2 regions of the Mesobacillus jeotgali genome follow, and region 1 is predicted to be linked to the other one. Evidence: predicted binding sites of a transcription regulator. Region 1 holds the regulator's gene; the other holds the start of a gene.

What was found. The regulator CtsR, encoded in region 1, represses protease genes until heat stress. The targets are predictions, from matches to a motif close to ATGGTCAATAAAGGTCAAACA.
Region 2: the regulator CtsR is predicted to act here: its motif matches at 2,179-2,199, upstream of FOF60_RS07640 (ATP-dependent Clp protease ATP-binding subunit).

What each region holds. Positions count from the first base shown of each region.
Region 1 is NZ_CP109811.1:100,664-105,301, forward strand. Features, by position in the region: rRNA gene FOF60_RS00495 (23S ribosomal RNA) at 1-265, shown strand, start outside; rRNA gene rrf (5S ribosomal RNA) at 341-456, shown strand; gene FOF60_RS00505 (hypothetical protein) at 1,965-2,249, shown strand; gene FOF60_RS00510 (CtsR family transcriptional regulator) at 2,619-3,080, shown strand; gene FOF60_RS00515 (protein-arginine kinase activator protein McsA) at 3,108-3,656, shown strand; gene FOF60_RS00520 (protein-arginine kinase McsB) at 3,659-4,638, shown strand, end outside.
Region 2 is NZ_CP109811.1:1,554,993-1,559,630, forward strand. Features, by position in the region: gene FOF60_RS07640 (ATP-dependent Clp protease ATP-binding subunit) at 1-2,083, opposite strand, end outside; gene FOF60_RS07645 (YkvI family membrane protein) at 2,316-3,359, shown strand; gene FOF60_RS07650 (hypothetical protein) at 3,386-4,045, opposite strand; gene FOF60_RS07655 (CPBP family intramembrane glutamic endopeptidase) at 4,233-4,638, opposite strand, start outside.

The sequences.
Region 1 (4,638 bases):
TTTGAGAGGAGCTGTCCTTAGTACGAGAGGACCGGGATGGACGCACCGCTGGTGTACCAGTTGTCTTGCCAAAGGCATCGCTGGGTAGCTATGTGCGGACGGGATAAGTGCTGAAAGCATCTAAGCATGAAGCCCCCCTCAAGATGAGATTTCCCATAGCGCAAGCTAGTAAGAACCCTGAAAGATGATCAGGTTGATAGGTCAGAGGTGGAAGCGCGGTGACGTGTGGAGCTGACTGATACTAATCGTTCGAGGACTTAACCAAATTGATTACTCGTTCTTCTTGAATTCTTCTTACACATTATCTAGTTTTGAGGGAATAAAACCTCAAACCAAATAGTCTGGTGGCGATGGCGAGAAGGTCACACCCGTTCCCATACCGAACACGGAAGTTAAGCTTCTCAGCGCCGATGGTAGTTGGGGGTTTCCCCCTGTGAGAGTAGGACGCCGCCGGGCACACGAAAGAACAGCTGTAATGGCTGTTCTTTTTTTGTATGCGAATTTATAAAAGGTGTTGGAAATGTAGCAGCAACTGATTATATTTGGCCTGACTTCGGACAAGTTTGCAGGTAATAAATGAAAAGATGTTTGAATCAGATGCAACTTCAGACAGGTTTGGAGGAAAAGATCGTAAAGTTGTCTGAACTTGGTGCAACTTCAGACAGGTTTGGAGGAAAAGATCGTAAAGTTGTCTGCACTTGGTGCAACTTCAGACAGGTTTAGTGAAAAAGCACAAAAAGTTGTCTGAACCAGAGCCAACTTCAGACAGGTTTGGAGGAAAAGATGGTAAATTTGTCTGAACTTGGTGCGACTTCAGACAGGTTTGGAGGAAAAGCACAAAAAGTTGTCTGAACCAGAGCCAACTTCAGACAGGTTTGGTGGAAAAGATCGAAAAGCTGTCTGAACCTGAGCCAACTTCAGACAGGTTTGGAGGAAAAAGACGAAAAGTTGTCTGAATCCGAGCCAACTTTAGACAGGTTTGGTGGATAAAGACGAAAAGTTGTCTGAACCAGAGCCAACTTCGGACAGGTTTAGTGGAAAAGCACAAAAAGTTGTCTGAACCAGAGCCAACTTCAGACAGGTTTGGAGGAAAAGATCGTAAAGTTGTCTGAACTTGGTGCAACTTCAGACAGGTTTAGTGAAAAAGCACAAAAAGTTGTCTGAACCTGAGCCAACTTCAGACAGGTTTGGTGGAAAAGATTGAAAAGTTGTCTGAACCTGAGCCAACTTCAGACAGGTTTGGAGGAAAAGATTGAAAAGTTGTCTGAACCTGAGCCAACTTCAGACAGGTTTGGAGGAAAAGTACAAAAAGTTGTCTGAACTTGATCCAACTTCGGACAGGTTTGGTGGAAAAGCACAAAAAGTTGTCTGAACCCGAGCCAACTTCGGACAGGTTTAGTGGAAAAGTACAAAAAGTTGTCTGAACCAGAGCCAACTTCAGACAGGTTTGGAGGAAAAGACGAAAAGTTGTCTGAACCCGAGCCAACTTCGGACAGGTTTAGTGGAAAAGTACAAAAAGTTGTCTGAACCCGAGCCAACTTCAGACAGGTTTGGAGGAAAAAGCCGAAAAGTTGTCTGAACCCGAGCCTACTTCGGACAGGTTTGGAGGAAAAAGCCGAAAAGTTGTCTGAACCCGAGCCAACTTCAGACAGGTTTGGTGGAAAAGATCGAAAAGCTGTCTGAACATAAGCGAACTTCGAACAAATAGTTGCTTGTTGCCTCTAAACTCCTAGTGCGTTGATCCAAGCAGGATTAACGCATTTTTTGTGGAATTTATTTAACAATCAGCACGCCTTACTTATCTTCCTAGTTACTCTATGATCATTATGAATATCTAGCTATGTAATTTTTATAGTGTAATTACGACAACAGAATATTGCTTTATACAACTACTTACGAAGTCTACAAAGATTAATTTTAGAAACTTGCAATGCTTAAACAGCAAGGCTAATAGGAGGCTTTAAATGATTAAGCAATTGAATATTTGGTCATTCATCTTTTCAACAATCTGGGTTTTACTATTTTTTATAGTTTCTTCCACAGGGCCTATTGAATACACGATATTAGGCACCCAACCATACGTTCTGCTTTTATATGTAACCCTGCTGACCTTTGTAACGGGGCTTTTAGGAATGGCAGGTATGAGAAATTGGAAGGGCATGGCCAGAAGTTTTTCGACAATCACCCTGACTTTAGGATTATCCGTGTTTTTAACGATCATTATCTTTTTTGGCCATTTATTAAGTTAGTGGATCGCACTTATACAGGCACAGGTCAGTTCCCCAAAAAATAAAATATACCAGCCATTTCTTATATACAATCACCGTAAAAGAGCTTATATACACTAGACATTATTGTTGGTCACATAGCCAATCTAACCAAATAACCACCGACTCCTTCTCAGAAAATCTAAACCTTAACAAATTTTTAATCGATGTGCCTGGATACAAGTTTCCACATGTTGCAAAATGGGTATAATAACCATCACACCCCTTATTGTCATCTTTTGGCATACATAATTTTGACGAAAATAATTCAGGATGCATTCATTGCATCGAAAAAAAGTTTTTTGTATAATTAAAGTCAAATATAGTCAAAGTCAGAATGGGGGAGGTTTAGTGAGGAATATATCGGACATCATAGAACATTACCTTAAACAGGTTTTAGAAATGAGCGATAAGGACATCGTTGAAATCAAGCGAAGTGAAATCGCCGATAAATTTCAGTGCGTGCCGTCCCAGATCAATTATGTCATCAATACAAGGTTCACGATTGAAAGAGGCTATCTTGTTGAGAGCAAACGGGGTGGCGGCGGCTACATCCGGATCATCAAAGTCCAGGCTTATGATCATGCACATTTGATTGATGATTTACTGTCTTTGATACAGACACGAATTTCGCAAAGCAGCGCTGAGCATGTCATCTTCCGTCTTGTGGAGGAAGATGTAGTCACTGACCGTGAGGCAAAAATCATGCTGAGTGTGCTCGACAGGTCCGTCCTGTATATAGAGCTGCCGCAGCGTGACGAGCTGCGTGCGAGAATGTTGAAAGCCATGCTGATGGCATTGAAATACAAATAATATCAAAGCAGATAAAGAGGTGAGGGCATGATCTGCCAAGAGTGTAATCAAAGGCCGGCAACGCTGCACTTCACGAATTATTCAAATGGAGAAAAAACGGAATTGCACTTGTGTGAAATATGCGCACAAGAAAAAGGCGAATTGTTTATGATGAACAACGGCCCTGCTTTTTCGATCAATAGCTTGCTTGCCGGATTGTTGAATATGGAACCTGCTTTTCCTGAACAGAAAAAGAATGCCTTTGATGCTGAGCAAGTGGCCCAGTGTCCACAATGTTCAATGACATTTCCGCAGTTTGTGAAAGTCGGCAGATTTGGCTGTGCGACTTGCTATGATGCTTTTCGTGAACAGTTAACTCCGATTGTAAGGAGGCTCCATAGTGGTAATTCAATGCATAATGGGAAAATCCCTAAAAGAGTCGGCGGCGACCTTCATGTAAGGAAGACAATCGATCAGCTGAAGCAAACTCTGAAAAACTTGATTTCAGCTGAGGAATTTGAGCAGGCTGCTGAGACAAGGGACCAGATCAGGGAACTTGAAAGGAAATTGTCAGCAGGTCAAGAGGGAGGGGAGTAGCCTTGTCATTGGAGAAGTTTATCAATCAGGCTGTCAGCTCCTGGATGAGTGATGATGGTCCTGATTCAGATATCGTCCTTAGCTCTCGCATCCGCTTTGCAAGGAACCTTGATGAATATAATTTTCCGACATTATTCACCAATGGTGAGGCAGAAGCAGTGACAGGTACGATCATGGAACGTGCCAGCAATACTTCGACAGCTGCTTTTGGTCAGTTGGAAATGATTAAAATGGATGAGATTCCGCCTTTGCAGAAAAGGGTGCTGGTCGAGAAGCATTTGATCAGTCCGAATCTGGCAGAAAACTCCGTTCATGGTGCCGTCCTGTTATCTGAAAATGAAGAAGTCAGTATCATGATCAATGAGGAAGACCATATCAGGATTCAATGTTTATTCCCAGGCTTTCAGCTAGGTGAAGCCCTCAAGGCTGCCAATGAAATCGATGACTGGCTTGAGGAATATGTCAACTATGCGTTTGATGAGAATTTCGGCTATTTAACCAGCTGTCCTACGAATGTGGGTACTGGCCTGAGGGCATCGGTGATGATGCACCTGCCTGGCTTAGTTTTGACACAGCAAATGAACCGGATCGTCCCAGCGATTAACCAGCTTGGTTTGGTGGTAAGAGGTATTTACGGCGAGGGCAGTGAAGCACTCGGCAATATTTTTCAAATATCGAACCAAATCACGCTCGGGAAATCGGAAGAGGACATCGTAGACGATTTAAAAAGTGTCGTAAGCCAGATTATATCTCAGGAAAGGTCAGCGCGGGAAGCATTAGCGAAGACTTCTAACATACAATTAGAAGACAGAGTGTTTCGGTCATATGGAACACTTGCAAACAGCAGGATCATCGAAACGAAGGAAGCTGCCCGCTGCCTATCAGATTTAAGGCTTGGTATAGATATGGGTTTTATAAAAAATATATCCAAATCGATTTTGAATGAATTGATGATATTAACTCAGCCCGGGTTTTTACAGCA
Region 2 (4,638 bases), 1.5 Mb from region 1:
TGAAGTCGGCGATGGAGTCCTCAAGCTGCTCCTGAATGGAGCGGCGAAGAGGGCGTGCGCCAAAGGCAGGGTGGTATCCCAGCTCTGCAAGCTTATCCTTTACTTCAGCTTCAACTTCAAGAGTGATGTTCTGCTCCAAAAGAGTATCTCTAAGTTCAGCAAGCATTAAGTCAACAATTTTAAGAAGATGTTCTTTTTCAAGTGCCTTGAACTCGATGATACTGTCAAATCGGTTAAGGAATTCTGGCTTAAAGAAACCTCCCAATGAATCCAGGATACTTGATTCGTTGACAGCAGTGCTCTGATCGAAGCCTACTTTGATTGTTTTGTGTCCGACTCCTGCATTGCTTGTCATGATGATGACAGTGTCCTTAAAGCTTACAGTGCGGCCCTGGCTGTCAGTCAGGCGTCCGTCCTCAAGGATTTGCAGGAACATATGCTGGACGTCTGGGTGTGCCTTCTCGATTTCATCCAGCAGAATGATGCTGTATGGATTTCGCCTTACTTTTTCGGTCAACTGGCCTGCTTCGTCGTGGCCTACATACCCTGGAGGTGAACCAATCAGCTTGGATACACTGTGCTTTTCCATGTATTCACTCATGTCCAGTCTTACCATTGCATCTTTAGTGCCAAACAGCTCTTCTGCCAGTGTCTTTGTTAATTCCGTCTTACCGACACCAGTTGGTCCGACGAATAGGAAGGATCCAATTGGACGGTTTTTCGATTTCAGGCCTGCACGGCTCCGGCGGATTGCCTTGGCTACTTTCTGTACAGCATCTTCCTGACCGATGACCTTGCCAGTAAGGTTTGCGACAAGGTTCTTCATTCTGACTTGTTCGTCCTCCTGGAGCTTGCCAACAGGAATTCCAGTCTTCTTTTCGATGATCTCCTGGATATGCTGGACAGTAACCAAAGGACGCTCTGTACTGCCATTTTCATTTAATGACTTTTCCAGTTTTGCTTCTTCGTCACGAAGCTTTGCAGCTGTTTCATAGTCTTCCTGCTTCAATGCCTCTTCCTTTTCCTTTGCGATTTCAGCAAGACGGCTTTCAGCATCGTTTTTATTGGTGTAATCAGAAACAAGGTTAAGCTTGGAGCCAGCTTCGTCCATTAAATCGATTGCTTTGTCAGGAAGGAAGCGGTCCTGGATATAACGGTGTGAGAGCTGTACACATGCCTTGATTGTTTCTTCCGGAAAGGAAACCTGATGAAACTCTTCGTACTTAGATTGAATTCCCTTCAAGATTTCGACAGCCTCATCCACTGTTGGTTCGAGGACATGGACTGGCTGGAAGCGTCTCTCAAGCGCCGCATCCTTTTCAATTTGGCGATATTCCTTCAGGGTTGTTGCACCGACCACTTGAAGCTCACCTCGGGCCAGAGCTGGCTTCAGAATATTGCCGGCATCCATGGAACCTTCTGCAGACCCTGCACCAACAAGCTGATGAATTTCATCAATAAATAGAATGATATTTTTGCGAGCCTGTAATTCAGAAATCAGCTGTTTCATTCTTTCCTCGAATTGTCCGCGAATACCTGTGTTCGAAACCATTGAAGCGACATCTAACAAATAGACTTCCTTGCTTTTCAGCTTATCCGGTACATCGCCTTCAACAATCTTAAGAGCGAGTCCTTCAGCAATGGCCGTCTTACCTACGCCTGGTTCCCCAATCAGCACAGGATTATTTTTATTCCTTCTATTTAAAATCTCGATTACTCGTTGTACCTCTTCGTCTCGTCCAATTACCGGGTCAATCAAGCCGGTCTTGGCGATTTGAGTCAAATTTCTGCCATACTGATCAATAAAGCCATTTCCACCGCCGGCTGTTTTCGCAGCAGCAGAAGCCGGGTTATCGTTAGGGTTTTGATTATTCATATTGCCTGAAAACTGTTTGAACATATCATTAAATGGCGAGCCTCCAAAGCCTGAAAATCCAGACATCTGGCTGCCAAAGGAAGCACCTAATTTTTCTTTTTCTGTTTTGTAGCAATCTTCGCAGAGCATTAAATGCTTCTGATTACCGTTTAAATTTAATCTCAATTGGATCTTAGCGTTTTTCTCATGGCAATTTTGGCAAAGCATTTAAATTCCTCCTTCAAAAAATTAATTCTTATATATAATGATCAAATATAGTCTTTCTTGACTTTGACTATCTTTGATCAATTTAACTTAATTATACTTTGACCTTTTCTGACTTTCAAGATATTTGATTATGGTAATTTTTAGAAAAGACAGTGTTCGAACTTCCTTTTAAAAAAAGCTCGTCATGGTTTGTCTATCCTGACATATATTGAGAAGGAGGGAGGGGAACGCTTTGAAGACAAATTGGGGTGCTGCCTTTCAAATCGCTGCTGTTTATGTCGGGACTGTTGTGGGAGCCGGCTTTGCGACAGGGAGGGAAATCGTCGAATTCTTTTCCCGTTTTGGACTTTTTGGATTAATTGGTGTTTTCATGGCGGGATACATTCTTACATATATGGGGGCAAAATTAATGCGCATCGCAGCAGCGATCGGTGCCCATTCATATGAAGAAATGAATGTTCATCTATTTGGGAAGTTTTTTGGGGGAATTATCAATATTATGATGCTGTTTATGCTGCTTGGAGTTTGTGCCGTTATGTTATCCGGTGCAGGAGCAGTTTTTGAAGAGCAGCTTGGAATGACGAAATCCCTGGGGATCTTTGTCACGATTGCACTGTCACTTGCCGTCATGGTTGTCGGCTTAAAGGGTGTCTTTGCTGTGAACACTTTTGTCGTGCCGATGATGATCTTGTTCAGCCTGATCTTATTCTTCCTGTCAGTTAAATTGCCTGGATTCATTGAGCAGGTCGTTTTTATTCCATATGCAGAGGATGGCTGGAAGGCTGTGATCGGTCCATTCTCATATACAGCGCTGAATCTGTCGCTTGCCCAGGCAGTCCTGGTTCCTGTAGCAGCCGAGATGAAGGACGATCAAACTGTAAAATGGGGTGGGATCCTTGGCGGGATAGCACTTACCTTAATTTTGCTTTCAAGCCATTTGACCTTAATTATGCTTCCTGGATTCGAAACATTTGAGATTCCAATGGCTGTTGTTATGAAACAGCTTGCTGCTGGTCTATACTGGATTTTTGTCTTGATTGTATATGGAGAAATTTTCACCTCCGTAATTGGCAATATTTTTGGTCTGGAAAGGCAAATTCAAAAGTATATCAAGATGCCAAGCCTGCTTGTCGTTTCACTGCTCTTTTTAATTTGTTATTTCATCAGCTTGATTGATTACGGAACGCTGCTCTCAGTCCTTTATCCTGTTTTTGGTTACATCAGTTTAATTTTTATTGTCTTGTTATGGATGAAACCAGTTAATGTGAAAAGATAAAAAGAAGGGGCAGCTGCCCCTTCTTTTTATTTATTCTCTTTCATAATGGTCTTGGCCATTTCCAAGAATGCACTGCGGTGGTCTGCACCTTCTTTTGTGAATAAAGTAAGCTTTAATGGTTGTTCATCATTTTTTATAAGATACGTCGTTACGATGTCTGATTCATTTTTAGTTTCCATTGCCCACGCATTGTTGAAGAATGGGTCTTCAGGTGTTTGTGCTTCCTTCACTTCAGCACCGACAGCAGCTAGCTGTGCTTTGGAATTCTCTTCGACTAAGGACCATTCTGCATCATTTGGAATCAGTTCTATCCTCATGAATACACTGTCGTCCTCAGACCACATTAGTACATCTTTGTTAGGCTCTTCTGCTGATAATTCATATTCAGGCAAAACATACATAGAGTAGTTTTGATTATCGTTATGTTTTAAGAAGGCAGTCTGTTCTTTTTGTTCTCCATCCACTGTATAGGCAATGTTTTGCTCCATAACCCGGATTAGGCCCTCTTCGTTATTATTATTTTCCTGGTCTGTTGTTTGCTGCTTTTCCTCATTTTTTTCTGGCGCAGCAGCCGGCTGGGCCGCAGGTGCCTTATCTGTGGACTTCGATTCTTCCGGAGATCCGCAGCCTGCAATGATAATTGATGACAATCCGATAATTGCTAAAGGTTTTACTAATTTGTTCATGTCTGAATGCCCCCTGTTATTTCATATGGTGATTTCTACAATTTTAGACGGAATAGAATAACGAAAGTTACAATATTTTGTCGCACTTACAAAATATCATGGACAGGCAAATTGGACAATAATGAAAATGACCCATGAGCCAAAGTTGGCATGGGTCATTTTTAGGGTGAAATCTGTTGGGTACTCACTAGTTAAGTGGAAGAAAAACAAATAATAATAAATCAAATACGATATGAGAGACTATAACAAGTGGCATGCTCCGTTTCCATGCGTACAAAATACTCCAGGCAAGTCCAGCAATAATGGCGGCCAAAACTAGAATAAATTCACCAGAATAGAAATGGACAGAGGCATATAAGATAACGGAAAGAATAATCGACATTTTCACATTAATGTATTTGCTGAGTCGTTTTTGGATAAATCCTCGCCAAAAGATTTCTTCGCCAGGAGCCAGGATTAACACCAGGACAAGATAATGCCAGATTAAATCAGGTGAGAATCTGCTGTACAGACGCGTTATTTGATTGGCGAAAGGCAGATTTAACAACTCGATCAGGAAGCTTCCAAGCCAAAAGAGGCCAAATAAACCAAGA